One region of the Actinoplanes sp. CA-051413 genome, then DNA from elsewhere that is predicted to be linked to it. Evidence: riboswitches for the same ligand, from Rfam matches in the RefSeq annotation. Region 1 holds a riboswitch; the other holds the start of a gene.
The links. Region 1 has a riboswitch for ZMP and ZTP ahead of ACQP2Y_RS02905 (glycine hydroxymethyltransferase). Riboswitches for the same ligand answer to the same signal wherever they lie in the genome.

Region 1 (14,814 bases):
AAGCTGGTCAAGACGGCGTACGGCAACGACGACGACCAGAAGTCGTTCCAGGAGGCCCAGGGCCTGCTGCAGTCGTACCCGAACCTGAAGGTCATCGTCTCGCCGACCACCGTGGGCATCGCCGCGGCCTCGCGCTACGTCAGCTCCTCGAACTACAAGGGCAAGGTGGCGATCACCGGGCTGGGCCTGCCGAACCAGATGCGCGAGTACGTCAAGGACGGCACCGTGAAGAAGTTCGCGCTGTGGAACCCGGCCGACATCGGCTACCTGGCCGCGTACGCGGGTGCGGCGCTGGCCTCGAACCAGATCACCGGCAAGGAAGGCGAGAAGTTCAAGGCCGGCAAGCTCGGCGAGTACACCGTCGGCGCGGCCGGCGAGATCGTGCTCGGCCCGCCGACCGAGTTCACCGCCGAGAACATCGACCAGTTCAACTTCTGACCGATGCGCTACTGCTTCAACCTCCAGGTCCGCCCCGAGCGGATGGCGGAGTACGTGGAGCGGCACCAGGCCGTGTGGCCCGAGATGCAGGACGCATTGCGGGCCACCGGCTGGCGCAACTACTCCCTGTTCCTGCGTTCCGACGGGCTGCTGGTCGGCTACGTCGAGACCGACGACCTCGCGGCGGCCCAGGCGGCAATGGCGCGGACCGAGGTGAACGCCCGCTGGCAGGCGGAGATGGCCGAGTTCTTCACCGGCATCGACGGCCGCCCACCGGACGAGAGCTTCGTGCTGCTGACCGAGGTTTTCCACCTATCAGAAGAGAAGTGATCCACATGGCTGATCTGGCCGCCGTCAAGCGGGCCCTCGCCGCCCAGCGGATCGAGACCCCGTCCTGGGCCTTCGGCAACTCCGGCACCCGGTTCAAGGTCTTCGCCCAGGCCGGCGTGCCCCGCAACCCGCGGGAGAAGATCGCCGACGCCGCCACCGTGCACAAGTTCACCGGGGTGGCGCCGACGGTCGCGCTGCACATCCCCTGGGACAAGGTGGACGACTACGCCGAGCTGCGTTCCTACGCCGAGTCGCTCGGGGTGGGCATCGGCGCCATCAACACCAACGTCTTCCAGGACGACGACTACAAGCTGGGCTCGGTCACCAACCCGGACGCCGGCGTACGCCGCAAGGCCACCGACCACCTGCTCGAGGCGATCGCCATCATGGACGCGACCGGCTCGCGGGACCTGAAGCTGTGGTTCGCCGACGGCATCAACTACCCCGGCCAGGACGACCTGCGCAACCGCCAGGACCGGCTGGCGGCGGCCCTGCGCGAGACGTACGACCGGCTCGGCGACAACCAGCGCATCCTGCTGGAGTACAAGCTGTTCGAGCCGGCCTTCTACGCCACCGACGTCCCGGACTGGGGCACGTCGTACGCGCACTGCATCGAGCTGGGCGAGAAAGCGACGGTGTGCATCGACACCGGCCACCACGCCCCGGGCACCAACATCGAGTTCATCGTGGCGTTCCTGCTGCGCCAGAACAAGCTGGGTGCCTTCGACTTCAACAGCCGCTTCTACGCCGACGACGACCTGATGGCCGGGGCGGCGGACCCGTTCCAGCTGTTCCGGATCATGTACGAGATCGTCCGTGGCGGCGCGCTGGACCCGGCCTACGGCATCAACTTCATGCTGGACCAGTGCCACAACATCGAGACGAAGATCCCCGCGATCATCCGCTCGGTGATGAACATCCAGGAAGCGACGGCGAAGGCGCTGCTGGTCGACCGGGACGCGCTGAGCAGGGCCCAGAACGACGGTGACGTGCTGGAGGCCAACGCGGTGCTGATGGATGCCTACAACACCGACGTCCGGCCGCTGCTCGCCGAGGTCCGCGCGGACGCGGGCCTGGACCCGAACCCGGTCGCGGCCTACCGGCGCAGCGGCTACCAGGAGCAGATCGTCCAGGACCGGGTCGGCGGCCAGCAGGCCGGCTGGGGCGCCTGATCGAGCCGGCTGACCGGGCCGCGCGACCAGGACCGCCCGACCAGGACCGCCCGACCAGGACCGCCCGACCAGGGCCGCGCCGAGCCGGCCATCGCGGACGGGGCTGCCGCGCTCAGCGCAGCGCGGCGGCTCCGAACGAGACGGCGAAGCGTTTGCACCAGATGCTGATGCTGCGGTAGTCCTCGGGGTCGACCTTGCCCGGGACCGGATAGACCTGGTCGCCACGGTTGCCCTTGAGGCGGCCGAGCTCGGTCCACTTGCCGTCGTCGAAGACCCGCCAGCCCGCGGTGCCTTCGCGGACCTCCTGGTCGGTGAGCCAGACCCGCAGGTCGGGGCCGTCCGAGGTGTCCAGGCCGACCAGCTCGACCTGGTGGCTGCCGTCCGGGTTGCGGACCAGGCGGGCGGTGCCGGCCGTCGCATGCTCGTGGGTGATGAAGGAACCCGTGCGCACCACGACCGGCCCTGCAGGCTCGGTAGTGATCGGCGGCGCGGCGGCACTGCTCGGCGTGTCAACCACTGTGGACAGCGACTCGCTGATCGTGGTGTCGGTGAACAGCCGCCAGGGCTGGAACCAATACAGACCAACGGCAGCGCCGGCCCCCAGCACCAGGACGGCCACCCACGTAACCCGTTTGGCGAACAAGCGTTTCAGCACAGTGCTGAGTCAACACGGCCGCCGGCACCACCGGAAGAATCCCGGGCATTACCGCTTCCTTACGGCCGCCGGACAGAGCTCCGCCCCCGCTGAGACGGGCGGGGGCGGAGAACCGGTCAGGCCACCGGTGGCGGCTCCGCAGCGCCGGTCATGATGGCGACGGCTTCGGACATGGAGTGGCTCTTCGGGGTGATCACGGTCGCCCGGCGGCCCAGCCGCTGGATGTGGATGCGGTCCGCCACCTCGAAGACGTGCGGCATGTTGTGGCTGATCAGAATCACCGGCAGGCCCCGGTCGCGGACGTCGCGGATCAGTTGCAGCACCCGGTTGCCCTCCTTGACGCCCAGCGCCGCGGTGGGCTCGTCCAGGATCACGACCTTGCTGCCGAACGCGGCCGACCGGGCCACCGCCACCGCCTGCCGCTGGCCGCCGGACAGCGACTCCACCGCCTGGCCGATGTTCTGCAGCGTCGCCACGCCCAGCTCGTTCATGTGGCGCCTGGCCTCGGAACGCATGTGTTTGCGGTCCAGCATGCGAAAGACCGAGCCGAGCGGACCTTTGCGCCGTTCCTCCCGGCCGAGGAAGAGGTTGTCGGCGATGTCCAGTCCGGGCGCGACCGCGAGGGTCTGGTACACCGTCTCGATGCCGGCGGCCCGGGCGTCCATCGGGCTACGGAAGTTGATCCGTTCGCCGTCCAGGTAGATCTCGCCGGAGTCCGGGATGAGGGCGCCGGAGAGCGCCTTGATGAGGCTCGACTTGCCGGCACCGTTGTCGCCGATCACCGCGAGGATCTCGCCGGGGTAGAGCTCGAGGTCGCTGTTCTCGATGGCCGTGACCCGGCCGTAGCGTTTGGTGAGTCCCTTCGCGCTCAGGACCGGCGTCTGTGTCGTGGTCGTCATGCCTTGACCTTCCTGATCCACTGGTCGAGCGAGACCGCGACCAGAACGAGCAGGCCGATGGCGAAGCCTTGCCAGACCACCTCGACGCCGCCGAGTTGCAGGCCGTTGCGGAACACCCCGACGATCAACGCACCGATCAGGGTGCCGATGACGCTGCCGCGGCCGCCGAAGAGGCTGGTGCCGCCGAGCACGACGGCGGTGATCGAGTCGAGGTTGTACTCGGCCCCGACGTTGGGGCTGGCCGACGCCAGCCGGCCGATGAGGATCCAGCCGCCGACCGCGTAGAGCAGGCCGGCCACCGTGTACACGGAGAAGAGCACCCGGTTGGTGCGGATGCCGGCCAGCCGGGCCGCCTCGACGTCGTCGCCGGTGGCGTACACGTGCTTGCCCCAGGCCGTGGAGCGGAGCGCGTAAAAGAAGTACGCGAACAGCAGCAGCATGATGATCGAGCCGTACGTGAGGCTGAAGTTCCCGATCGGGATCGAGTTGCCGGTCCAGGTCATCAAGCTCGGCATGTCGGCGCCGCGGACGGTCTCGCTGTTACTGACCACCGCGTTCAGGGAGAAGAAGATGGTCAGCGTGCCCAGCGTGACGATGAAGGGCGGAAGCCTCAGCTTGGTGACCAGGAAGCCGTTGACGGCCCCCATCGCCGTGCCGCAGGCGAAGCCGAGCAGCAGCGCCAGAAAGCCCGGCATGTTGAGGCCGGTACAGAAATTGGCCATCAGGATCGCCGAGAAGACCGCGATCGCGCCGGCCGACAGGTCGATGCCGGCGGTCAGGATGATCAGGGTCTGGCCCAGGGCGAGCGTCGCGATCACGGTGACCTGAGCGAGGACCAGGGACAGGTTCGCCGCGGAGAAGAACCTGGTGTTGACGATCGAGAACGCGATGATCGCGACGATCAGCACGGCCAGCGGCCCGAGGACCGGGTTGGCGTGCAGCAGATGTTGAAGGCGGAGGCCGAACGAGTCGCGGTGAGCGACCTCGAAGTCGGCGCCAGGTGTCTCGGTCGCAGTTGCCATCTCAACCCCAGCAGTTCTGTTTGCCCCAGGCCGAGTCCTTGGCCTCGATACCGGTCTGCGGCTGGTCGGTGATCAGGGTCGCGCCGGTGTCCACGAAGTCCTTGCCCGCGCTGGCCTGCGGCTTGGTGCCGTCCTTGGCGAAGGCGGAGATCGCTTCGATGCCGAGCGAGGCCATCTTGAGCGGGAACTGCATCGAGGTGGCCCCGATGACTCCGGCCTTGACGTTGTCGACGCCGGGGCAGCCGCCGTCGATCGAGACGATGGTGACGGTCTTGTCCTTGCCGGCCGCCTTCAGCGCCTGGTACGCGCCGGCCGCCGCGGGCTCGTTGATCGTGTAGACCAGGTTGATCGACGGGTCCTTCTGCAGCAGGTTCTCCATCGCGGTCCGGCCGCCGTCCTCGGCGCCGTCGGTCACGTCGTGCCCGACGATGCGCGGGTCGGACTCGTCACCGATCTTGTTGGCGTCGCCCACCGGGATGCCGAAGCCGTCCAGGAAGCCCTGGTCGCGCTTGACGTCCACGGAGACCTGGTTGGCGTTCAGGTCGAGCATGGCGATCTTCGCCTGCTTGCTCTCCTTGTCGAACTTCGCCTTGGCCCACTGCCCGATCAGCTTGCCGGCCTGGTAGTTGTCGGTGGCGAAGGTCGCGTCGACGGCGTTGGCCGGGTCGGTCGGCGTGTCCAGGGCGATGACCAGCATGCCCGACTGCTTGGCCTTGTCGATCGACGGGACGATCGCCTTGGAGTCGTTCGGGGTGATCAGGAAGCCCTTGGCACCGGCCGAGATCAGGCTCTCGATCGCCTGCACCTGCGCCTCGTTGTCCCCGTCCTGTTTGCCGGCGAAGCTCTGCAGCTTCACGCCGGCCTTGTCCGCCGCCTGTTGCGCACCCTCCTTCATCTTGACGAAGAAGGGGTTCGTGTCCGTCTTGGTGATCAGTCCGACGGTTGCCCCGTCCCCGGAGCCCGAGTCGCCACCACAGGCCGCGGTGCCGAGCACCAGGCCCACGGCGAGCAGAGCGGGCCCGAGGCGCCCGCGCTTGATCAGCGTTGATTGGCGCATGTCCCCTCCAAATCGATTTAGCAGAAATCGAGAGACAACGTTGTCTTGCAGTAGACGACTCGGCGCATCCGGTGTCAACAATTAGTTTCGGCAATGTTGCGTAGCGTGATCAACATCGGCGGAAGTCGATCAATGGAGGGAACCATGACCCCCGGGCGACCCACCATGAACGACGTCGCCCGCACCGCGGGGGTCAGCCTCAAGACCGTCTCGCGGGTGGTCAACGGCGAGACCACGGTGGACCCCGCGCTGGTCGCCCGGGTCCGCGCGGCCGTGGACTCGCTGCACTACCGGCCGCACCTCGGGGCGAGCATGCTGCGCCGCAACGACCGGCGGACCGCGACCATCGGCCTGCTGCTGGAGGACGTGGGCAACCCGTTCTCGGCGATGCTGCACCGCGCGGTGGAGGACGAGGCCCGGCCCCGCGGGGTGCACGTGCTCACCGGCAGCCTCGACGAGGACCCCGAGCGGGAACGCGAGCTGACCCGGGCCTTCGCGCGCCGGCACACCGACGGGTTGATCCTCGCACCGGCCGGCCCCGATCAGGGCTACCTCGTCCTGGAGTTACCACCGGACATCCCGGTCGTCTTCGTGGACCGTCCCGCCGCCGGCTTCGCCGCCGACACCGTGCTGACCGGCAACGTGGCCGGGGCGGCGGAGGCGGTGCGGCATCTGATCGGGTACGGGCACCGGCACATCGCGTTCCTCGGCGACCTGGCCGGGATCGCCACGGCCCGCCGCCGGTTGCGCGGCTATCTCACGGTGCTCGACGACGCCGGGCTGGCGCCGACCGTGGTCGGTGGCCTGCACGACTCGGCGGCGGCCGAGGCGGCCACTCTGGACCTGCTGGACCGGGCGGAGCCGCCGACCGCGCTGTTCACCGGGCAGAATCTGATCACCATCGGCGCGGTCCGGGCGCTGCGCCGGCTCGGCCGGCAGCACACCGTGGCCCTGGTCGGCTTCGACGACTTCCCGCTGGCCGACCTGCTGGAGCCGGCGGTCACCGTGATCGCCCAGGACCCGGCCGCCATGGGCCGGGCGGCAGCGAGGGCGCTCTTCGAGCGGATGGACGGGCTCACGGCAGAGCCGCGCGAGATCAGGATTCCGACGACCCTGATCCCGCGCGGCAGCGGTGAGATTACCGGGCGACCTACGGGAAGTTGGTGACCGTACGCGGCACGACCTGGTCAGCCGTGGCCGCCGCCCCGATGTTGTTGACGACGTGGTCGATGGTGCCGGAGGCGAGCGAGATGGTGAAGATGTTGTGCAGCTTCACTCCCCCGTTGACCGGCGCCTGGAAGCCGTTGGCCGAGTGCACCGCCGGGTTGTTCTGGAAGAAGGCGTAGCTGCCCATCCCCCAGGCCTCGTGGGTGGACACGCTGTCGGCCACCTTGTACGCCGGGTAGCCGACACCGTCACTGCGCCAGACGGCGTTCGACGGCGGGTCGTACGGCTGCTCGTTCTGCAGGAAGTACGTCCGGCCGCCGTTGCCGTTCCAGAGGATCTCGGTCTTCTGGTAGTGCTCGACGAACAGGCCGTACGCGGTCACGTTCTGGCCGTTGACGATCAGGCCGCTGTCCGCGGTGTTGACCGTCCACCCGTAGGTGCCGGCGTTGCCGTGGTCGGCCCGCCACGCCCAGATGTGGTCGATGATCGTGTTGTTGCTGTTGACCAGCAGGCTGTTGGTGGCCTTGCCGGCGATGGAGCCGCCGATCCGGAAGAACACGTCCTGCACGGTCGTCGGGTTCCCGGCGTGGTTCGCCGAGGAGCCGTTCGGGCCGATGACCAACAGGTTCGCCGAGTTGGTCGTACCCGCGTCGAAGAAGAGACCGGCCAGCTTGACCCCGTCGACGTCCGCGACCTGCATCGGGGTGACGCCGTTGTCCGGGATGATGGTCGCGTAGCCCAGGCCCATGACCACGGTGTTGGCCCGGGTCACGTTGATGGTCTGGTTCACGTGGTAGACGCCCGGCTGGAAGATCAGGTTCAGGCCCTGCGCGAGCGCCTGGTTGATCGTCGCGGCGGAGTCACCGGGCTTGGCCACGTAGAACTGGCTCAGCGGGATGCTGGTGCCCGGGGTGTTGCCGTTGGCCCAGGTCACGCCGGCCGCGTTGGTCTGCAGGTTGGGCACGAAGACGGCGTACTGGCCGTTGGCCTGGTAGAGGTACGGCTTCTCCCGGATCACCGGGGTCTGGCCGATCACCGTGTACGGCGGGTTCGGGTAGCTGGCCGCCGGAGCGCCCTGCACGCCGACGAAGGTCTGGTTCCACACCGCGTTGGAGTTGGAGCCGATCGTGCTGTTGCGGGTGAACCACTGCTGCTGCGAGTACTGACCCTCGGTGCCGCTGATCCGGGAGTCGGCGATGTAGCCGCCGGACGCCCAGCCGTAGCCGTTCGGGGCCAGGTTCAGGTCACCGTGGATGTCCATCCGGCGGAACGGCGCGGCCTGCGAGACGGCCCAGCGGTTGGCCCCCGAGACCGGGTAGACCGACATGTTCTCCACCGAGCGCCAGAAGTTCTGGGTCGCGTTGCCCTGGAACCAGCCGGCGTCGACGGTGATGTCACCGTTGATCCGTACGTCCTGCGGGTTCTGGCCGAGGCCGATCACCGAGGTGTTGAAGCCGACCTGGATGTTCAGGCCGTTGTAGGTGCCCGGTTTGAACGCGAGCAGGTTGCGCTGCAGGCCGAACTGGTTCGTCTCCTGCTGCTTGAAGATCGCGTCGGCCGTGCTCTGGATCGACGCCATCGACATGGTCGGGTCGAAGACCGTCACGTTGGCGCCGAGGCTGCCGCCGCCCGGGAGCGTCGGCCCGGTGGGCGGGGTGGTGGTCGGCGGTGTTTCCGTGGTGCCGCCGAAGACCTTGAACTCCCAGAGCGAATAGCCGTACTGGGTGGCGCGCTCGGTGCCGTACATCCGCACGTAGCGGGCGGTGGCGGAGACCGGCAGGCTCTGCACGCCGGCCGCGCCGGCGGTGGCCGCGGTGGCGTCGGCCCAGCTGGTGCCGTTCAGCGAGGTCTGGATCCGGAAGGTCCGGGCGTACGCGGCCTCCCAGTTCAGCTCGACGCGGGTGATGGCCGAGCTGGCGCCGAGGTCGACCTGCAGCCACTGCGGGTCGGCGAACGCGGACGCCCAGCGGGTGCCCGTGTTGCCGTCGACCGCGGCCGTGGCCGGGAAGGCGCCGGGGTTCTCCGAGGACGAGGCGGTCACGGGCTTGCCCTGGGAGAGCAGCGTCTCGGCGGCTTCGGCACTCAGCGCGGTGACCGCGCCGAAGCCGGCGACGACGGTGGCGACCAGGGCGCCGGTGGCGGCGAGCCGCCATCGGCGGCGCGACCGCCCGGCAGGGGCGACGGAGGGAGCGGGGATGACCATTGCTTCTCCTAGACACAGCGGTACGGGCGCGGGAGTCACGCGTCCGAGGGGCGGGAGCCGGGGAAAGCGCCCGTTGGGGATGACAGTCGGAGCGATCAAAGAGAGCGCTTCACTGCTTCCTGGACGCTAAGTTCGTTACGGCCGTGTGTCAAAGGATCGGCGGCGAGGTTTCCGGGCGCCTTTTTGCCGCCGACAACCGTCCTAGCTGCGCGGAAGCCTTCCCGAAACCTCGGCCGGCCACCCCGCCCGGTGGTTCCGGAACCGGTTCCGACGTGCGCTGATAGGGTCCTGACGCGCCTCCGCGACGGCGGCTTCCGCGGCCCCTCCCCGACGGGAGAACTGGCTCTGGATAACGGTTCTCGCTACGGGATCGACGCGCCCGAATGAGCCCGCACTTGCAAGACGCTCGTAAGCCTCTTAAAGGCTAAAAGGGATGCGCCGGTCCTTCTCGTGGGAAGCGCTTCCTCGCCCGCCGGGGTTCTAGGGTGGCGTCATGCGCTTGGTACTGATGGCGGACACCCACCTGCCGAAGCGGGCCCGCGACCTCCCGGCCGAGCTGTGGGCGGCGGTCGACGCGGCCGACGTCGTCGTCCATGCCGGCGACTGGGTCGACGTCCCGCTGCTGGACGAGCTCACCGCCCGGTCGAAGCGGCTGATCGCCTGTTACGGCAACAACGACGGTCCGGCGCTGCGCGGCCGGCTCCCCGAGATTGCCCGAGCCGAGCTGGACGGGTTACGGCTGGCCGTGGTCCACGAGACCGGTCAGGCCACCGGCCGCGAGCAGCGCTGCACGGCCCGGTTCCCGGACACGGACGTGCTGGTCTTCGGCCACTCCCACATCCCGTGGGACACCACGGCGGAGACCGGCCTGCGCCTGCTCAACCCGGGCTCCCCGACCGACCGGCGCCGCCAGCCGTACGCGACGTACCAGACGGCGACCGTGTCGGACGGGGTCCTGACCGGCGTCGAGCTGCACCGGATCGTCAGACGAGCCTGACCGGGCCGGCGTCGATCGGCACCCGGAACAGCGAGTACGGGTACTGCCGCCGGTCCGTACCGCCCTGGTATTTGTCCTGGCGGTGCAGCTGGTTGGCGGTCACGTAGAGGTGCCGGTCCGCGGCGACCGACATCGTGTCGGGCCAGAGCAGCCGCGGATCGTGCACCACCGTCTCCAGCGTGCCGTCCGGCAGCCGCCGCAGGACCGCATTGTGCTCGCAGTTGGTGAGATAGAACCGGCCCTGGTCATCGGTCTCCAGCCCGTCGGAGACGCCGCCCTTGTCCCCCTCGTCCACCACCGTCGCGGCCACCTCGTCATCGCCGGCCGAGCGGTCCATCAGGGCGTCGGTCGACACGCTGTACCAGTGCCGGGAGGCGAGCGGGCAGTAGTACAGCCGGCTGCCGTCCGCGCTGATGGCGATGCCGTCCGCACCCATCAGCACCGGCTTGGCCGGGCCGTCGGCCGGACGCTCCAGGAAGGGCGCGCCCTCGACCACGGGCAGGAAGGCCGGCGGCTGCTCGGCCTTGGTGGACGGATGATCGTGCAGCTTCCGCCAGGCCGTACCGGATGCCAGGTCGACCACGATGATGCCGTTCGGACCCTGGTCGGAGGAGTCGGTGATGTAGGCGACGTTGCGCCGCAGGTCGAACCGCACATCGTTGAGATAGGTCGTGGGCAGTGCCACGTCGGGCTCGAAGACGATCGTCTGCACGACGGCGTCGGTGCTGAGATCGACACAGACCATCTTGGGGCCGCCGGGCTTGGTCGGCTGGAACAACGGACTCCCGGTGTCCAGCACCCACAGCCGATCGGCCGGATCGACGACAATGCTCTGCACCGACACAAAGGCCTTCGCGTCGTCATCCCCGGACGGGCTGTTCCACGCCTGGTCCGGATAGGGAACCGCGGTGCCGTCCCGCAGCTCCGCCACGGTGAAGGCGACCTCGTCGCCCCACTTCGGATAGTTGACGAAGATCCGCCCGCCGGCCGAGACACTGACGCCCGTGGGCATCGGCCCGCTGTCGAACGTGTGCACGGTCTCGAGGTCGCCGATTGTCTGATCGCTCGGTTGATTCGTCATCCCCGCCGGATACCCGTCGGACAGCCGCAATAACGGCTGCCCGACGGGCCGGCGAAGCATGATCAGGAGATGTCGACGGTCGGGTAGAGCGGGAAGTCCGCGAGCAGCTCGGTCGCCTGCTTGGCGACCCGGTCCGAGACCGCCGCGTCCAGGTCGAACTTCGCCTTCGACGCGCCGGCCTTGGTGCTGCTCAGCACCGTGTGCATCAGCTCGGCGATCTGGTCCATCTCCGCCGTGCCCAGGCCCCGGGTGGTCAGCGCCGGGGTACCGATCCGGATGCCGGACGTGTACCAGGCACCGTTCGGGTCCTGCGGGATCGCGTTGCGGTTGGTGACGATGCCGGAGTCGAGCAGCGCCTGCTCCGCCTGGCGGCCGGTCAGGCCGTACTTGTCGACGTCGATGAGGACCAGGTGGTTGTCGGTGCCGCCGCTGACGACCGTGGCGCCGCGGCTGGTCAGGCCGGCCGCCAGGGCCTGCGAGTTGTCGACGATGCGCTGCGCGTAGTCGGCGAACTCGGGCCGGCGGGCCTCCGCGAAGGCGATCGCCTTGGCCGCCATGACGTGCGCGAGCGGGCCGCCGAGGACCATCGGGCAGCCCCGGTCGACCTGGTCGGAGAGCTCGGGCTGGCAGAAGACCGCGCCGCCGCGCGGGCCGCGCAGGCTCTTGTGGGTCGTGGTGGTGACGATGTGCGCGTTGGCGATCGGGTCGAAGTCGCCGGTGAAGACCTTGCCCGCGACCAGGCCGGCGAAGTGCGCCATGTCGACCATGAAGGTCGCGCCGACCTCGTCGGCGATCTCCCGCATGATGCGGAAGTTCACCTTGCGCGGGTACGCCGAGTAGCCGCCCACGATCACCAGCGGCTTGAAATCCTTGGCCGAATCGCGCAGCGCCGCATAGTCGATCTGGCCGGTGGCCGCGTCGACGCCGTAGCTGCGCTGGTCGAACATCTTGCCGGAGATGTTCGGCCGGAAGCCGTGGGTGAGGTGGCCGCCGGCGTCCAGGCTCATGCCGAGCATCCGCTGGTTGCCGAACGCGGCGCGCAGCTCGGCCCACTCGGCGTCGGTCATGTCGTTGACGCTGCGCTTCTGCACCTTGGCCAGCGCCGGCGCCTCGACCCGGTCGGCCAGGATCGCCCAGTACGCGACCAGGTTGGCGTCGATGCCGGAGTGCGGCTGGACGTACGCGTACGGCGCGTTGAACAGGGCCTTGGCGTGCTCGACGGCGACCGACTCGACGGTGTCGACGTTCTGGCAGCCGGCGTAGAAGCGGCGGCCGATGGTGCCCTCGGCGTACTTGTCGGAGAGCCAGTTGCCCATCGCGAGCAGCACGGCCGGGGACGCGTAGTTCTCGGAGGCGATGAGCTTGAGAGACTCACGCTGGTCGGTGAGCTCCTTGGCGATCGCGTCGGCGATGCGGGGCTCGACGGCGCGGACCGCTTCCAGGGCGGAGCGGAACGCGGTCGATTCGGCGTTCAGTGCAGACATCGGACCTCCCTATCACAGGTGAAGAGGCCCAGGCGCACGGCAGGTCGTCTCCGGAGAACGGTCGTCCGGCACGGGGCCGCTCCCCGATGGTTGGCCCATCCGAACGCGCCAGTCACGGCCCGCCGACCAGCATACCGGCGCGGCCTCGGCCACGCGATCGCTCATCCAGGGAGTGCGTCACACCGGCGGGCCCGGCCACTAGCCTGGCGATCATGAACGGCGTGCAGATCCTGCTCATCGTCGGGGCCGGCATCGCGGTGTCCGCCCTGGCCCACCGGCGCGGCGTGCAGCCCGGGCTGATCATCGTCGCGCTGGCCGCCGGGATCAGTTTTGTGCCCGGGGTGCCGCGGCTGGAGCTGGACAGCGAGCTGATCCTGGCGATCGTGGTGCCCCCGCTGCTCTACTCGGCCACCCGCAACGCCTCGGCCACGGCGTTCGGGCAGAACCTGCGGAGCATCATCGACCTCGGGGTGCTGCTGGTGGTGCTGACCGCGGGCGCGCTCGGGGTGGTGACCTCGTGGCTGCTGCCGTCGATCGGGCTGGCCGCCGCCTTCGTGCTCGGTACGGTGCTGGCCCCGCCGGACACCATCACGACCGTGTCGCACGGCAAGGAGCTCGGCCTGCCCCGCCGGGTCACCTCGATCCTCACCGGGGAGAGCCTGGTCAACGACGCGACCGCGCTCACGCTGTTCAGCATCGCGGTGGCCGCGGTCGCCGGGGAGCACACCAGCTGGGGCGCCGGCACCCTGGAGCTGCTGCGCAACGCGGCGCTCGGGGCGGCCATCGGCGGTCTGCTGACGGCGGCCACCTTGCTGCTGCGCAAGCGGCTGGGCAATCCGACCCTGGAGACCACGCTGGTGCTGCTGGTGCCGTTCACCGCGTTCCTGCTGGCCGAGCAGGTCGAGGCCTCCGGCATCATCGCGGTCGTCACCGCGGCCTTCCTGATCAGCGCGAACACGTCCCTGGACCCGCGGCACCAGTATCCGGGCGCGTACCGGACCCGGTTGCAGGAGGACGCCTTCTGGCCGGTCGTCGACTTCCTGCTCGAGACGTTCGTCTTCGCGTACATCGGGTTGCAGCTGAGCTTCGTGCTGGACGACCTGGCCGCCGAGCCGGAGCCGGGGCTGGACCGCACGCTCATTGCGGCGGGCGTGCTGTTGCTCGCCGCCATCCTGCTGCGGCTGGCCGGCGTGTTCCTGCTGTTCGGGCGGTGGCGGATGGGCGACCGCCTGGCCCGGGCGCGGCTCGCCCGGGATCCCGGCCGGGCCGCCCGGATCGCGCAGCGCCGGTCCCGTGGCCGTCGCCAGGGCGGCGACGACAACCGCCTGGCGGCTCCCGGCGTACGGGAGAGCGTGGTGGTGGGCTGGACGGGCATGCGCGGCATCCTCACCCTGGCCGCCGCGGCTGCGGTCCCGGAGAGCGTCCCGGGCCGCGACGCCATCCAGGCCATCGCCCTGTTCGTCACCCTGGGCACCCTGCTGCTCCAGGGCACCACGATCCGCCTGCTGGTCCGGTGGCTGCGACTGGACGTCAGCGGCGAGGAGGAGCAGGCCCGGATGATGCTGGCCCGGGGCGTGGAGATCGCCACGGCGGCCGGCGACGGCTACGACCAGCAGCGGCTGGCGGTCAGCGAAGCGCTGATGCGGGGTGAGCTGGACGAGGAGACCGCACGCCGGTTGATCGGCGACATCGACCTGCGGCAGGCCGCCGCGAGCACGCTCGGTCAGGGCCTGGCGTAGACCGAGATGTGGCTGCGGCTGGTGGCGCGGAACGGCGTACGGTCCCAGCCGGCCCACCGTTCCCGCAGGTGCAGGCCCGCGAGCTGGGCCATCAGGTCGAGCTCGGCCGGCCAGCAGTAGCGGTGGGCGGTGGGCAGGAGCCGGACGCCCTTGCCGTCCACCGTCACGTGCTGCATCTGGATCCGCTGGGCGATCCGGTCGTGCACGGTGAGGGTGAAGCCGACAGAGTCCTCGCGTACGTCGTCGGTGCTGAACTGCCGGTCGTAGGCCGCGGGGTCGGGCACGTAGCACTCGAGCACGAACGCCCCGCCGGGCTCCAGCACCCGCGCCACGTTGCGGAACGTGTCCACCTGACGCTGCTGGCTGGTGAGGTTGAACAGGCTGTTCCAGACGACGTACACCAGCGGGAACGGCCCGGTGCTGGGCACATCCGCCATGTCCGCGGTGAGCACGGGCAGGTCCTGGCCGCCCGGCACAGTGCGGAGCTTGTCCACGACGGCCTGGGACGCCTCGACGCCCTCGACGGCGAAGCCCCGGCGGGCCAGCGGGATCGCCACCCGGCCGCCGCCG
Region 2 (14,814 bases), 4.7 Mb from region 1:
TCGACGACCGTGCGGTACGGCGCGGAGCCGGCTCGGACGTCACCGGGACAATTTATCCATCGACCGCCCTGGGCACTGCCCCGCCCCAGATCTAACCCGTTTGCACCCGGGGAACTACAGTGCGTGACACTACCTAGAGTGATTAGGATCACTCGGCTTTATCCGACATTTAGACTATGCCCCATTCACCGCCGAAGATCCATCGAATGGCCCGCAATGACGCCGGAACGCCTCTCTCCGGCCTCCACTGCCCTGGTGTCCGTTACTGGTTGTGACGACTGGGGCTTGCGTACGATCTTGTTGCCCATGTGAATAACCCCAGGTCATTCGATTGGTCAGGGTTCACCGCACGGGCATCGTCACCCTGGCCCTTTGGTTAGTTGACGCTACGTAGCGTGTTGCTAGATTTGGCGGCAGAAGCGAGCGACCTGCGTATCCCTCCCCGGAAACCGCCGATTACGTCGCAACTGCCGCCCCCGAAGGGACCGACATGCAGCTTTCCACGACCTCGGGAAACACGCCGAGTAACGGGCAGCCGTCACCGACCGTAAGCGTCGTGATTCCGACCTTGAACGAAGAGCGGAACCTGCCGCACGTGTTCGCCAAACTGCCCGACGGCATCGACGAGGTGATCGTGGTCGACGGCGGATCCCGGGACCGCACGGTCGCCGTGGCCCGCGAGCTGCGCCCGGACGTGGTGATCGTGCAGCAGACCCGTACCGGTAAGGGCAACGCCCTGGCCTGCGGCTTCGCCGCCTGCACGGGCGACATCATCGTGATGATCGACGCCGACGGCTCGACCGACCCGGCCGAGATCCCGAGCTTCGTCGCCGAGCTGGTGGCCGGCGCCGACTTCGTCAAGGGCTCGCGCTTCGACAAGGGCGGGCACAGCCACGACATCACCAAGCTGCGCAAGCTCGGCAACGACGGCCTCAACCTGGTGGTGAACGTCCTGTTCAAGACCCGGTTCACCGACCTCTGCTACGGCTACAACGCCTTCTGGCGCCGGGTCGTGCCGACCCTGGCCCTGCCCGACCCGGCCCTGCCGCGGCCCACCGACGGCAGCAAGCTCTGGGGCGACGGGTTCGAGATCGAAACCATGATCAACATCCGGGCCGCCGCCGACGGGATGAAGGTCGGCGAGGTCGGCAGCGTCGAGCACGCCCGCATCCACGGCCAGAGCAACCTGAACACCTTCCGGGACGGCTTCCGGGTGCTGCGCACCATCTTCAGCGAGTACGGCCGGATGCGCCGCCAGCGCCGTACCGGCAGCCAGGGCACCGGCGTCATCCTGCACCAGCACCCGACCGCCACCCCGGCCACCACCACGCCGGTGCACGCGCTGAACAAGGTCGTCAACCGCCCGCCGGTCGCCGGCGTCGCCCCGGCCGGCGACCCCCGCCAGCACGTCGCGCACCTCAACCGGGGCCTGCGCCGCGACGACGTCGGCACCCGCCGCACCGACGACATCAAGGCGCTGCAGTCACGCGCCACCCGCGAGGACTGAGCTCTCCCGCCCCCAGTCCCCGTCCCCCACCTGTCCCGAGGAGCACCCGCGTGGAACCCACCCCCCGCCCCGCCGTCAGCATCGTCATCCCGACCCACACCGAGCAGCGCTGGAACGCCCTGGTGCGCACCGTCGCCTCGGCCCGGTCGCAGACGTACGCCCCGGCCGAGATCGTCGTCGTGGTCGACCACAACCCGGCGCTGTTCCGCCGGGCCCGGCGCGACCTGGCCGGCGTGACCGTCCTGGAGAACCTGTACGCCCAGGGCGTGTCGGGCAACCGCAACACCGGGGCGTTCCACACCAGCACCTCGCTGATCGCGTTCCTCGACGACGACACGGTGGCCTGCCCGCAGTGGCTGGAGCTCCTGGTCGAGCCGCTGGCGGCGGACCCGTCGGTGGTCGGCGCGGGCGGCGGCATCAACCCGGCCTGGGAGGGCCCGAAGCCGAACTGGATGCCGGAGGAGTTCCTCTGGGCGGTCGGCGGCTCGTACGCGGGGATGCCGACGACCACCGCGCCGGTGCGCAACGTGTGGTCGGCCAGCATGATCGTGCGCCGCGACACGTTCCTGTCGGTCGGCGGCTTCCGGACCGGCTTCGGCAAGCTCGGCAGCCAGAACCGGCCCGAGGACACCGAGCTGTGCCTGCGGATGAGCGCGCTGGCCGGCGGCCGCTGGATGTACGTGCCCGCCGCGGTGATCCGCCACGAGGTGCCCGCGAGCAGCTCCACCTTCGGCTTCTTCCTGCGCCGCTGCTACGCCGAGGGACGCGGCAAGGTCGCCATGGCCGGCCTGCTGGACGGCTCGGAGAGCCTCGGCTCGGAACGCGACTACCTGCGCTCACTACCCCGGGCGGTGGTCCGCAACCTGGTCGCGGCCACCCGCGGCCGGGGCGCCCACTACGCGCTCAAGGCCGGCGGGGTGCTGGCCGGCGTCGCCGCGGCCGGGGTCGGCGGGGTCGTCGAGACCGTCGCTGCCCGCCGTACGGTCACGGCCGGAGCGACCCGATGACCGCCGGGGTGAACGGGGCCGGCGTGAACGGCAAGGTGTGGGTGCCGGCGCAGCGCACCGACGAGATGATCACCGCGCCCGCCTTCGAGCCCAGCGGCGAGGTGCTGCCCGCCACGGTGCTCGACCTGGAACTGTCCGACCCGCTGCCGGCGGTCGCCGGGGTGGGCCCGGACGGCCGGCGAGTGCTCCAGGCCTGGGTACTGGTCCGGCTGTTCACCGAACCGCTGGGGACTGTGCTCACCGACGTACCGGAGCAGGGTCTGCGGCCCGCCGACCTGGCGGCCGCGATCGGCGCCGAACTCGGCACCGCCCTGGCGCCCCGGCTCGCCGAGCTGGGCCTGTCCGCCCTGCCGATCGACGGCATTACGCCGGCGACCGAGCCGGCGTTCCTGGCCCGCCGCCGCGCGGTGCTGGCCGACGCCCCGCCGATCACCGTCGTGGTCTGCACCCGGGAACGGCCCGGCGCCCTGGCCCGATGCCTGGACAGCCTGCTCGCGCAGGCCTACCCCGACTTCAAGATCCTGGTCGTCGACAACGCGCCGGTCACCGACGCGACCGCCGAGGTCGTCCGCTCGGCGGCCCGCCGCGGCCCGGTCACCTACCTGAAGGAGCCGCGCGCCGGCCTGTCCTTCGCCCGCAACGCCGCGGTGGCGGCGGCACCGGGCGAGATCATGGCCTGGATCGACGACGACGAGTACGCCGACGTCAACTGGCTGGCCGAGGTCGCCCGGGCACTGGTCGAACACCCGGAGGCCGACGTGGTCTCCGGCGTGATCGTCCCGGCCGAGCTGGAGACCCAGGCGCAGCTGTGGTTCGAGCAGTTCGGCGGGCACAGCAAGGGCCGCGGTTTCAAGCCCGACGTGTTCAGCCCGGCGACCGCGCACATCCAGAGCCCGCTGTACCCGCTGCCGCCGTTCGGCACCGGCGCGAACATGACGTTCCGGGCCGGCGTCATCGAAAGCATCGGCGGCTGGGACACCGCCCTGGGCGCCGGCACCCCGGCGATGGGCTCCGAGGACACCCTGGCGTTCACCCAGGTACTGATCAGCGGCGGCACGATCGTCTACCAGCCCACGGCGGTCACCCACCACTACCACCGGCGCGACCTCGAGGGGCTGCACAAGCAGATGGTGGGCTACGGCGCCGGGCTGACCGCCGCGTACACCAGCCTGCTGCTCAAGCGGCCCGGCCTGCTCTGGCCGCTGCTCAAGCTGGCCCCGGGCGCCCTGCGCGACCTGACCAGCAAGGACAGCCTGCGGGTGTCGACGCTGCGCGAGGACTTCCCGCGGGAACTGCTGACGGCGAACCGCAAGGGCATGCTGGCGGGGCCGCGCGCCTACCTGAAGGGCCGCCGGGCGGCCCGGGCCAAGGCCCGGAGCGGCCGCTGATCGTGGCGACTCAGCCGTTCACCGGAAACTTCCCCCCGCACCGGGCATTCTCGGTCAGGAGGAAGCAGATGTGGCGATCGGTCGTCAATGCGTACGCCACCCCGGCTCGACCGACCGGGGTGGCCGCCGCATGCTGAGCGCGCACCCGACCCCGGAACCCGGCGAACCGGACAGGGGGCCGGTGCTGCGCCCGGCGACCCCGATGACGTCCATCCAGCAGTACGAGTCCCCCGACGCCACGGAGGCCCAGCACATGGCGGACCAGCGCGCGGCCGACCAGCGCGCGCCCGAACCGAGCCGGACGCACCACGACCAGGCCTTTTCTGAGCAGCCCTTGTCGGATCAGGCTATTTCGGACCAGGCGGCCCAGAACCGGCCGGTGCCGAGCCGGCCCGGGCCCGATCGGCCGGGGCAGAGCCGGCCCGGCCAGGAGGGTGGCGGGGCGCGGCCGGCGCGCGGGACGGCCCGGGTACGCCCGGCGGCGCCGTCCGGTGCCGACGTGTCCGGGCCGGCGGCGGCTGACATCCAGACCACGTCGGGGGTGCCGAAGGTCGTGATCCCCGCCGCGGTGACGCCTCCCGCTCCAGCTCCGGACGACGACGCGGTGTCAGAGACGTCGAGCGATGAGGAGCCGCGGCCTGAGGTCGCGGACGAGCCGGAAGCTTCGGAGGCGACCGGTGCGCAGGTGCCCTCGGACGACGTCGCCGGGGCGCCCGGCGGCGTTGTCGACGCTTCCGCCAGAGCCGAAACCGTGTCAGCGGCTGAAGCCACGACTGCGACCGACCTGAGCGCCGCGAGCGACGTCGAGACCGCGCCCGCATCCGCGGCTGACACCCAACCGGACTCCGCAGCCAGCGACGCCGAAGCAGGACCAACAGCCACGGCCGAGCCCGAGCCCGAGCCCGCAACCACAGTCAGCGCCGAATCGGAACCCGCAGCCACCGGCGATGCCCAAGCAGAACCCACAGCCACGGCCGACGCCGAGCCCGGGCCCGCAGCCACGGGCGACACGCAACCGCAATCCGCGGCCACGGCCGGCGCGGAACCGGAGCCCGCCGCCCCGGCCGCGCCCGACCTCACGGCCGACGCCGAAGGCGGCCCCGCAGACTCGGTCGCGGCGGAGCAGACGGCGACACCCCCGGCGGGGTTCGCGCCCGAGACCGGACCCGGCACGGACGCCGAGCCGCCCACCGAAACCGGCCTGGACGCCTCTGCGGCGACGGTAGCGGCTGAGGCGGTGCAGGTGAGCGCGGAACAGGATGCGCAAGCGCCGGAAGCCGCCGCTCCCGTTGAGGCCGCCGCGGAGAGCAACGCCGATCCCGCGCCAGAGACCGCAGACTCTGCGACCGAATCGGACAACGAGCAGGTCGCAGAAACGAAAGGTGACGCGAACTCTCAAGCTGAGGTTGAGGTTGAGGTTTCGTCCGAGCGCGAACCTGAAGCTGATGTTGAGGTTGAGACCACACCAGAACTGAGCGATCCCGAAGCGACCGCGGTGCTGGTCCTGCCCGCCGGGACCCTGACCGGCAACAGCCCGCCACAGGCCGCCCCGATCCGGACCGAGCCAGACGAGGCCGAGCCAGACCAGGCTGAACCGGCGCAGGGCGAGCCGGACCAGGTCCAGCCGGACCAGGCCGGAACCGAACAGGAGGAGCCGGAGCCGGAGGGACCGAACCTCGAGGACACGGTCGTTCTGCGCACCGAGCCGACCGTCGAAGACACGGTCATCCTGACCCTGCCAGAGGCCCCGAAGCCGACCCCCGCCGACGAGACCGTAGTCATCGCGCTGCGGGGACCCGACGACACCGTCGTCATCCCGGTTGTCAGCTCGACCGCCAGCGTCGCCCCGCCGACCGATGTCGTCACCGCCGTCATCCCCGTCGTTCCCGGCCGGCGTGACGGTCAGCGGACCGAGGTCGCTCCCCCGCCCGATCCCGGCCGCACGCCCAAACCAGCCCGCGCCCGCCGCGAGCCCCTCGACCTGGGCCACGCCCCCGCCGTCCTGACCATCTCGGCCCTCGGCGTGCTCATGGTCGCCCTGGCCTACGCCGGCGGCCGGGTCAGCACCGGCAACGCCCAGTTCGCGTACTGGGTCGGTCAGGTCGTGGTTTTCACGCCGGTCGTCGTCCGGCTGCTCAGCCGCCGGATGGCCGGGGTCGCCGAGTCGTTCCTGCTCGTCATGGGGCTGGCCCTGCACCAGTATCTGCTCAAGTGGATGTACAGCCCGGATCAGTTCCGGTTCCCCGACGAGCTGCAGCACTGGCTGGCCACCACGATCATCGTGCAGTCCGGGGAGCTGTTCCAGCCCAACCCCGCGCTGCCGCCCGCCGAGCACTTCCCCGGTCTTGCCGAGCTCGGGGCCGCCGTGGCGGAGATGACCGGGCTGCCGGTCACGGCCGCCGGCGTCATCGTCGCCGGTATCGCGCACCTGGTGTTCGTGGGCGTGCTCTTCGCGGTCGTGCTACGGGCCAGCAATTCCCCGGCCGTCGCGGGCGTCGCCTGTGCCACGTACGCGACCGCCCTGCACTACCTGTTCTTCAATTCGATGTTCCTGTACCAGACCGCCGCCCTCCCCTTCTTCATGCTCGCCATCTGGGCGGTACGCCGGTGGCGGGCCGAGGGCGGCCGGATGTTCGCCGCGCTGGCCGTGGTGTCGATGGCCTTGACCACCGTCAGCCACCACGTCACCGCGCTCGCCCTGGTCGCGACCCTGCTGCTGCTGGCCGTCGCCGAGCTGGTCGTGGATCAGCCGCGCCGGTGGTCGGCGCTGGCCATGCCGGGGGCTGCCGCGGTCGTGGTGGCGGCATGGATTCTGCTGGTCGCCACCGATGTCCTCGGTTATCTGGAGGAGCCGGTCGACCAGGTTGTGCGTACGGTGTCGCAGCTCTTTTCCGGGGAGAGCGACCCGGCCTCGACCAGCGCGCCCGTCTCCTTGGGTCAGCTCGTGGTGCAGGGCGCCGGCCTGCTCGGGCTGCTGGTGCTCTATCTCGCGGTCACCCGCGACATGGTGCACCGCCGCGACCGGGACTGGTGGCGGTGGGCCGCGGTCGTCGGCGGGATGGTGTTCTTCGCCGGCAACGGGGTGCGGTTCCTGGGGCAGAACGGCCCGGAGATCGCCGGGCGGCTGTCCACGTTCACCTATATCCCGATCTCCATCCTGGCCGCGATCGGGCTGGTCCGGGGCGTGCAGCTGATCCCGGCCAAGGACGAGTTCGGGCATCGCTGGCGGGCCGCGGCGCCCGCCATCGACGTGGTCATGCCGGGTGGCTGGAACCTGTACAGCCGGGTCGCGGCCGGCTCGGCGATGATCACGCTGCTGATGATCGGGGCGCGGGCCGGTGGCTGGCCGCCGATCGCCTCCATCCTGCCGGGGCCGTACCTGGCCGGCGGGTACGAGCGGTCGGTCGACGCGTACGGGGTGGCGTCCGCCGACTGGCAGCGCACCACGCTGGGCCCGGGCAACCGGGTCGGCGGCGACGCGACGTCGGTCTCGCTGGCTTCCACGTACGGGCGCCAGGATCCCGTACGCGAAGTGGGTTCCCTGTACTACGCCGACGTGTGGGGGCTGGAGCAGGACGACCTGGTGCAGCGCGTCCACGTGCAGTACCTGGTCGTGGACCGGCGGTTGAGCACCCAGTTGCCGGAGAGCGGCGCGTACTTCGAGAGCGACCCGCGCTCCGGGCAGATCACCTCGCCGCTGACTGTCGGGCAGCTCGGCAAGTTCGACACGCTGGCCGGGATGGACCGGCTCTACGACAACGGCACTGTCCGCATCTACCGGACGGGGGTCCAGTGAGCGCTCTGCTTTCCCGGGTCGTGGCCGCGCTGGCTGTCGCCGCCGGTGCGGCTGTCCTGTTCGCGCCGCAGGCCCTGGCCATCGCCGGTGGGCTGCTGCTCGGTTTCGTCCTGCCCGGGATGGCGCTGCTGGGGGTGCTGTTCCGCCGCCGGGCGCTGACCGCGGTCGAGCGTACGGTGCTCACCCCCGCGCTGAGCATGGGCGTGCTGATCGTGGCCGGTCTGGCCATCCACGTCGTGGGCCTGCGCATCGACCGGCTCGCCTGGACCGTGGCCACCGTCGGGGTGACGCTGGCGGCGGTGCTCGCCACCTGGCTGCTGCCGCCGCGCCGGGTGCGCGCGGCGGACAGCGCGGAGCCGCGACCCCGGCCGGTCGGCGAGAAGCTGGTGCGGATCGGCGTCGGCGAGAACACCGTACGGCTTCCGCTGAACGGCATGGCCGAGGCCAACACCGTGGTGATGTCGATCGTGCCGGCGGTGCTGGAGGAGGACGAGCAGCGCGCCGCCGCCGAGGAGAAGGCCCGGCGCCGGCGTCTGCTGCGCCAGTTCCTGCCGCTGGTGGCGGTCGCGGCCGTGCTGGCCGGGGCGAGCTGGCTGTCGTTCACCACGTCGCGGGCCACGCACGACACCGTCGTGACCGCACTGTCGGCGACACCGTCGGGACCGGTCAACGCGGCCGGGAACCGTACGGTGCGGGTGTCGGCGACCGGGCTGGTCGCCTCGGACGGGCCGTACACGCTCAGCGTGACCGGACCGTCGGGGGCCGCGACGGTCAAGCGCACTGTCTCGGTCACCGGGGACGGGACCTGGAGCGAAGCGCTGAGCCTGCCGGGCGCGCAACGGATGCGGGTGAGCCTCTACCGGTACGGGGACACGACCGCCTACCGCACCCTCTACATCAGCGCCGTAGACTGACGCGGACACGCGACTGGCGGCATCGAGGATGGGGACCACCATCGGGGAGCTCGCCGTGGGGGCCGTCCGCCTGGGTGCCCACGCCGGAGTGGAAGCTGTATGTCCGTAGAGCATGAAGCAAGGCTGCTGCCTGGCAAGCCGGTGGCCGACGAGGTCCTGGCCGACGTCGCGCAGCGCGTGACGAAGCTGCGCGAGGCCGGCGTCCAGCCGTCGCTGGCGACCGTGCTGGTCGGCGACGACGACGCCAGCGCCGGGTACATCCGGATCAAGCAGCGCCAGGCCGCCGAGCTGGGTTTCGTCTCGCCGCACGTGCACCTGGGCGCGGACGCGACGCAGGACGACCTGCTGCGGGCGATCGACCAGCTCAACGCCGACCCGGCCGTGCACGCCCTGCTGATCCAGTACCCGCCGCCCGCGCACATCGACTACGACGCGGCGCTGCTGACCGTCGACCCGGACAAGGACGTCGACGGCATGCACCCGCTCAACCTGGGCCGGCTGTCGGTGGGCCTGCCCGGGCCCCGGCCGTGCACCCCGGCCGGCATCGAGGCGCTGCTGGCGTACCACGACGTGCCGGTCGCCGGCCGTGAGGTGGTCATCCTGGGCCGGGGCGCGACCATCGGGCGCCCGCTGGCCATGATGCTGGCGCAGAAGCGGCCGACCGCGAACGCCGCCGTGACGGTCGTGCACACCGGCGTGCCGGACTGGCAGCGCTACACCCAGCGGGCCGAGATCCTCATCGCCGCCGCCGGCGTTCCCGGCATCATCCAGCCCGAGCACGTGAAGCCGGGCGCGACGGTCGTCGGCGCCGGGGTGCGCTACGAGGGCCGGCGGCTGCTGCCGGACGTGGCCGAGGAGGTCGCGCAGGTCGCCGGGGCGATCACCCCGCGGGTCGGCGGCGTGGGCCCGACCACCGTGGCGATGCTGTTCCGCAACGCGATCGAGGCGGCCGAGAAAGCTAACCGCTGAACCGCGCGCTCGCCGCCATCGCCTTGTACGCCGCCAGCGACTCGGCGTCGGTGTCGATGCGCCACTTCTCCTCGTACCCGGGGTGGGTGTCGGTGTCGAACCAGGTCACCGCGCCCACCGCCGGGTGCGCCTCCACCCAGCGCGCGAAGAGCGTGATCCAGTCGGCCTTGGTCCGGCCGCCCCGGTCCACCGAGCCCACCTCGGTGATCATGATGGGCTTGCGCGCGGCATAGGCCTGGTAGATGCCGGCGAACAGCTTGTCCGGGGTCTCGCGGTGCAGGTTGTAGCCGGAGACCCCGACCCAGTCGACGTACTCGTCACCGGGGTAGAGCGCCGCGAAGGTGTTCCACTCCGCGGCCGGGTCGGAGTTCCAGTTCGGGCTCCACACCCAGGACACGTTGGTGGCCTTCTCCTCGGCGAAGATGCGGTGCAGGCGCCGCCACGCGGTCACGTACCCCTGGCCGTCCTTGCCGTTGCGCGCGGCACTCCACTTGTACCAGTCGCCGTTCATCTCCCAGCCCCAGCGCAGCAGCACCGGCCGGCCCTGGCGCTTGAGTTGCCGCGCGGCCCGGGCGATGAGCGCGTCGCTCGCCCCGGAGTTGATGTCGGTCAGCGGGCAGCCGCGCCAGGACACCATCGGGGTGGCCTTGGCCGGCAGGCCCTCGACCGCCTGCGGCAACGTGTCGGTGAAGTCGTAGAAGACGTGCACGATGCGCTCGTCGCGGCCGAGCTGGTTGCGGCGCAGGGCCAGGCTCTCGGTCAGCGACCTGCCCTCCAGCCCCAGGTAGGCGCCGAGCATCGCCTTGCCGGGCCGGAACGGCACCGGTCCGCCGCCCTTGGTGACCACCGCCGGCGTGGGGCTCGTGCTGGGCTTCGCCGACGCGGCCCGGCCCGGTGAGCTGGTGGCCTCGGCCGGGGTCTCGTCGCTACCGATCGCGCGGACGGCGAGGACGGCGGCCGGCACGGCGGCGAGCGCGGCGAGACCACCGACGAGGTGCCGGCGGGTCAGCCCGCGCGCGGCCCGGTGCGCCGGCGTCACGTGAGGTTCCGGCCGGTCGCCCGGGCGACCCGGCGCACGGCCCGCCAGCCGGGCTGGGCGAGCTGCTTGAGCCGCGGGACCAGCGGCGAGCCGCCGCCGGCGACCAGGGCGACGAGGTCGGCGCCGGTCATGGCCGGGGTCGGCTGCAACCGGGGTACGGCGAAGCGCCGCTCCCCCGGCCGGTGCAGCCGCCGGCCGACCTCGGTGGCGTTGTCGTGCCCGGCGGCCAGCACCGCGGCCCGGACCTTGGCGCCGTTGTAGCCGTGCGGGTACGCGAAGCTGCGCACCCGGCGCTGCAGCCGCTGCTCGAGCTCCTCCTTGCTGCGCAGGGTCTCCTCGCGCAGCTGGGCGGCGCTGAGCACGTCGAGCGGGTGGTGCAGCAGGCTGTGGTTGCCGATCTCGATGCCGGCGTCGGCCACCTCGGCGAGCTCGTCCCAGGTGAGCAGTCGGCCGAAGTCGGGCGCCCAGCGGCCCAGCCAGCCGGCCGGTGTCCCGAGGTGACCGACGGAGGCGTAGAGGGTGGCCCGGGCGCCGGCCTCGGCCAGCACGGGCACGCCGGCGGTGAGGAAGTCGCGGTAGCCGTCGTCGAAGGTGACCGCGATCAGCTTGTCGGTGCTGCCGCGCTCCAGCTCGTCGAGCGCCTCGGACAGCCCGACGAGGCGGTAGCCGGCCTCGGTGAGCGCGCCGAGCTGCTGGGCCAGGCGGCTGCGGGGCACGGCGAGATCACTCAGCGGGCCGCCGACGGCGGACACGGAGTGATACATCAGCGCCGGCATGGACTCCCATGCCGGCGGCGCCGCAACGGTCACCGTTCGTTCCTCCCACACCTGACGGACATGACCATTATCGGTCGCCATCCCGGCAAGCTTCGGGGTTCGCGCAACTCGGCCCCGGGCCCGGTCCGCGGCACGTCGTGGCCGTTCAGGCCACGTTACGGCGCAGTTTCCGAGGTGTCCAGCACGGCCGCCGGGCCGCCGATCGACATATCGGCGTCGGTCATTCTCTTCAGCGCCGGCGGATCCGGCACGGGCCGGTCCCTCTACCGAAAGTCATAGCCGCGATCCGGCTGCGGAGGGAAGCGGAACACCCGCCGTCACGGCGAAGGTGTGAGCATGAAACCGGACCGCACGCGACGACTCGCCGAGGCCACCCTCGAGGCTGGGCTCGTCCTCGGCGTCGCCGCGCTGCCCACCGCCTGGCGGGTGCTCGACGCGCGGCTGGCCCTGGTGCTGGCGGGCATGCTGCTGGCGCTCACCGCCGCGACGTACGCGTTACACGCAGTGACATTCGACTGCTTCCTGCTGACGGGCCACCGCGCCCGGCGCCAGTTTTCTTATACCCAGCGTAAGGAGTGAACCGCCGGACATCCTGTTGCGTACCCCCGGTTGCAGCGTCCTCAAAGACCCCGGGGAGTGAACAGGATGTTCCGGCTCATCCAACTCCGAGCACAGCACGGCGTACCCCGCATCGGGATCGACCCCGACGGCTACGGCAGCGAACAGGCCGCCCTGACCCGCTACCGCGAGTCACCGACGGCGTACTTCGGGATCGGCCGCTTCGACGAGGCCGGCCGGCTCGCCGAGATCATCATGGACACCGTCTGCAGCCCGGCCGCCGACTGCCCGCGGCCCGCCATGGTGGTGCACGCCGAGACGTTCCGGCCGCTCTGCGACACCTGCTCGTTCGGCCTCGAGGTGCTCACCGTGCCGGAGCTGGCGCTGCACCTGGGCGTCGTGGTCCGGATGGCGCCGGTGCTGGCCCCTTCCGGTCGCCACGCCGCACCCGACGAGACGTACTCGGCGAGCAACCGGATCGCCCGCGAGTTCGCCACGCACGTCGACGACCCGGTGTGGCGCATGGAGCTGTGCGCGGAACTGGCCCGGACCCCGTCGGCGGTCAACGGCCTGCTGATCGGGGTCGGCGCGCTGAGCCACCGCGACGTCCTCGACCACTATCCGGCGCTGTGCGCGCTCGGCACCCAGCTGCCCGGCGTCATCCACAGCGACCTGGTACGCGCCATGACAAGGCCGCTCTCCCCGGCCGGTGTCACCGCGTTGCGGCTGGGGCTGTAACCCGTACCGTACGGGCATGACCGTCACGTTCGAAGGGCTCGTCGACCGGGCCCGGGCGCTGGTCCGCGACGGCCGCCGGGCGATCCTGGGCATCGCCGGCGCACCGGGCGCCGGCAAGACCACGCTGGCCGAGGAACTGGTCGCGGCACTGGCGAAGACGGCCGGCCCGGAATGGGTCACACACGTCCCGATGGACGGCTTCCACCTCGCCGACGTGGAGCTCGAACGGCTCGGCAACCGCGACCGCAAGGGCGCGCCGGACACGTTCGACCCGCTGGGCTACGCCGCCCTGCTGCGCCGCCTGCGCGAGGACACCGACGAGATGATCTACGCGCCGGGCTTCGAACGCGTCATCGAACAACCGGTCGCCGGCACCATCGGAGTGCCCCGCGCGACCCGGCTGATCGTCTCGGAGGGCAACTACCTGCTGGTCCCGACCGGCGGCTGGGAACAGGTCCGGCCCCTGCTCGACGAGGTCTGGTACGCCGACCTGGACCAGCAGTCACGGCTGCGCCGGCTGATCGACCGGCACCGGCGCTTCGGCAAGAACGAGCACGACGCGGCCCGCTGGGCGACCGGCACCGACGAACGCAACGCGACGGTGATCGCGGCCACCCGGGACCGGGCGGATCTGCTGGTCCCGGCCGCACTGATCCGCAGCATCGGCACCCCACCCCCGCCGCCCTGACCGTCCGCCGGCCGGGCCGTGGCAGACTTCTGCTGTGTCTGTCGGTGAAACCGTCGAGACCGAGCCGCGTCGCCGGCCCGGCCGCGCCCTGCGATTCGGCCTGATCGTTGCCGCCGTGCTCCTGCTGTTGTTCGGCGTGCCCTGGTGGACCCTGGTCTGGTCCGGCAACGACTGGCCCGGCGCCGTCTTCGCCGCCGGCACCGCGCTGTTCGCTGTCGCCGTCGTGGCCTTCCCGTTCCTGATGTTCAGCGGGCACGGCCGGCACCATCGCGACGGCGCCGCCCGGGCCGCCGACACCATGCTCGGCGTCGTCTGGGTGCTGTTCGTCTGGTCGCTGCTCGGCAACGTGCTGCGCGCGGTGCTCGCCCTGGCCGGCGTCGCCGACCCGGCCCGGTCCCGGATCGTCACGGCGTCGGTCGCGGTGGTCGCGACGGTCCTGCTCCTCTGGGGGTACGCCGAAGCGATGCGCGTCTCCCGGGTCCGCCGCATCGACGTGCGCATCCCCCGGCTCGGTAAGGGGCTCGACGGCCTGAAGGTCGTGCTGCTGACCGACACCCACTACGGCCCGATCGACCGGGCCCGCTGGTCGCGTGGTGTCGTCGACGTCGTCAACTCGCTGGAGCCCGACGTGGTCGCGCACACCGGCGACATCGCGGACGGCGAGGTGGCCCAGCGCCGCGAGCAGGCGGCCCCGCTCGGTGACGTCCGCGCCCGGCTGGCCCGGGTCTACGTGACCGGCAACCACGAGTACTTCAGCGGTGCCCAGCGCTGGGTCGAGCACATGGCCTCGCTGGGCTGGGAGGCCCTGCACAACCGGCACGTGGTGGTGACCCGCAACGGCGACAGCCTGGTCGTGGCCGGGGTCGACGACCGTACGGCCGCGGGCTCGGGCGTGCCCGGACACCACATGGACCACGAGGCCGCCCTGGCCGGCGCCGACCCGGAGCTGCCGGTGCTGCTGCTGGCCCACCAGCCGCAGCAGGTCACCGGCGCGGTGGCGCACGGCGTCGACCTGCAGCTGTCCGGGCACACCCACGGCGGGCAGATGTGGCCCTTCCACTACCTGGTCCGGCTGGACCAGCCGGTGCTGCAGGGCCTGAGCCGGCACGGCGAGCGCACCCAGCTCTACACCTCGCGTGGCACCGGTTTCTGGGGGCCGCCGTTCCGCATCTTCGCGCCGAGCGAGATCACCCTGCTCACCCTGCACGCGGCCTGAGCCCGGCGGTCAATTCAGGCGTTCCAGCAGGTGCACGGTCACGCTGGCACCGGCCTCCTTGCCGATGCGGCGGCGCAGGGCCGTCTTCACCGGCAGCTTGTGCCGGCCGTCGCCCAGCGCCATGAACGAGCTGGTGAACGGCTCACCGTCGACCGTGCCGCGGACCTTGACCAAGCCGCGGGTGCCGAAGAGCTCGGCCGAGCCCGGCATGATCACGT

Region 2: another riboswitch for ZMP and ZTP. It lies ahead of ACQP2Y_RS25090 (bifunctional 5,10-methylenetetrahydrofolate dehydrogenase/5,10-methenyltetrahydrofolate cyclohydrolase); the one in region 1 lies ahead of ACQP2Y_RS02905 (glycine hydroxymethyltransferase).

Annotation. Positions count from the first base shown of each region.
Region 1 covers NZ_CP192100.1:611,884-626,697, reverse strand. The annotation lists gene rhaS (rhamnose ABC transporter substrate-binding protein) at 1-438, shown strand, start outside; gene ACQP2Y_RS02955 (L-rhamnose mutarotase) at 442-768, shown strand; gene rhaI (L-rhamnose isomerase) at 774-1,940, shown strand; gene ACQP2Y_RS02945 (DM13 domain-containing protein) at 2,053-2,595, opposite strand; gene ACQP2Y_RS02940 (ATP-binding cassette domain-containing protein) at 2,712-3,494, opposite strand; gene ACQP2Y_RS02935 (ABC transporter permease) at 3,491-4,516, opposite strand; gene ACQP2Y_RS02930 (sugar ABC transporter substrate-binding protein) at 4,518-5,573, opposite strand; gene ACQP2Y_RS02925 (LacI family DNA-binding transcriptional regulator) at 5,718-6,740, shown strand; gene ACQP2Y_RS02920 (discoidin domain-containing protein) at 6,724-8,943, opposite strand; gene ACQP2Y_RS02915 (metallophosphoesterase family protein) at 9,437-9,940, shown strand; gene ACQP2Y_RS02910 (L-dopachrome tautomerase-related protein) at 9,927-11,021, opposite strand; gene ACQP2Y_RS02905 (glycine hydroxymethyltransferase) at 11,084-12,505, opposite strand; ZMP/ZTP riboswitch at 12,525-12,631, opposite strand; gene ACQP2Y_RS02900 (cation:proton antiporter) at 12,718-14,244, shown strand; gene ACQP2Y_RS02895 (class I SAM-dependent methyltransferase) at 14,229-14,814, opposite strand, start outside.
Region 2 covers NZ_CP192100.1:5,311,863-5,326,676, forward strand. The annotation lists gene ACQP2Y_RS25065 (glycosyltransferase family 2 protein) at 557-1,507, shown strand; gene ACQP2Y_RS25070 (glycosyltransferase family 2 protein) at 1,558-2,514, shown strand; gene ACQP2Y_RS25075 (glycosyltransferase) at 2,511-3,902, shown strand; gene ACQP2Y_RS25080 (hypothetical protein) at 3,973-7,698, shown strand; gene ACQP2Y_RS25085 (hypothetical protein) at 7,695-8,612, shown strand; ZMP/ZTP riboswitch at 8,612-8,695, shown strand; gene ACQP2Y_RS25090 (bifunctional 5,10-methylenetetrahydrofolate dehydrogenase/5,10-methenyltetrahydrofolate cyclohydrolase) at 8,712-9,581, shown strand; gene ACQP2Y_RS25095 (glycoside hydrolase family 26 protein) at 9,571-10,620, opposite strand; gene ACQP2Y_RS25100 (polysaccharide deacetylase family protein) at 10,617-11,429, opposite strand; gene ACQP2Y_RS25105 (hypothetical protein) at 11,733-11,975, shown strand; gene ACQP2Y_RS25110 (hypothetical protein) at 12,042-12,692, shown strand; gene ACQP2Y_RS25115 (nucleoside/nucleotide kinase family protein) at 12,709-13,380, shown strand; gene ACQP2Y_RS25120 (metallophosphoesterase) at 13,415-14,596, shown strand; gene ACQP2Y_RS25125 (DUF1905 domain-containing protein) at 14,606-14,814, opposite strand, start outside.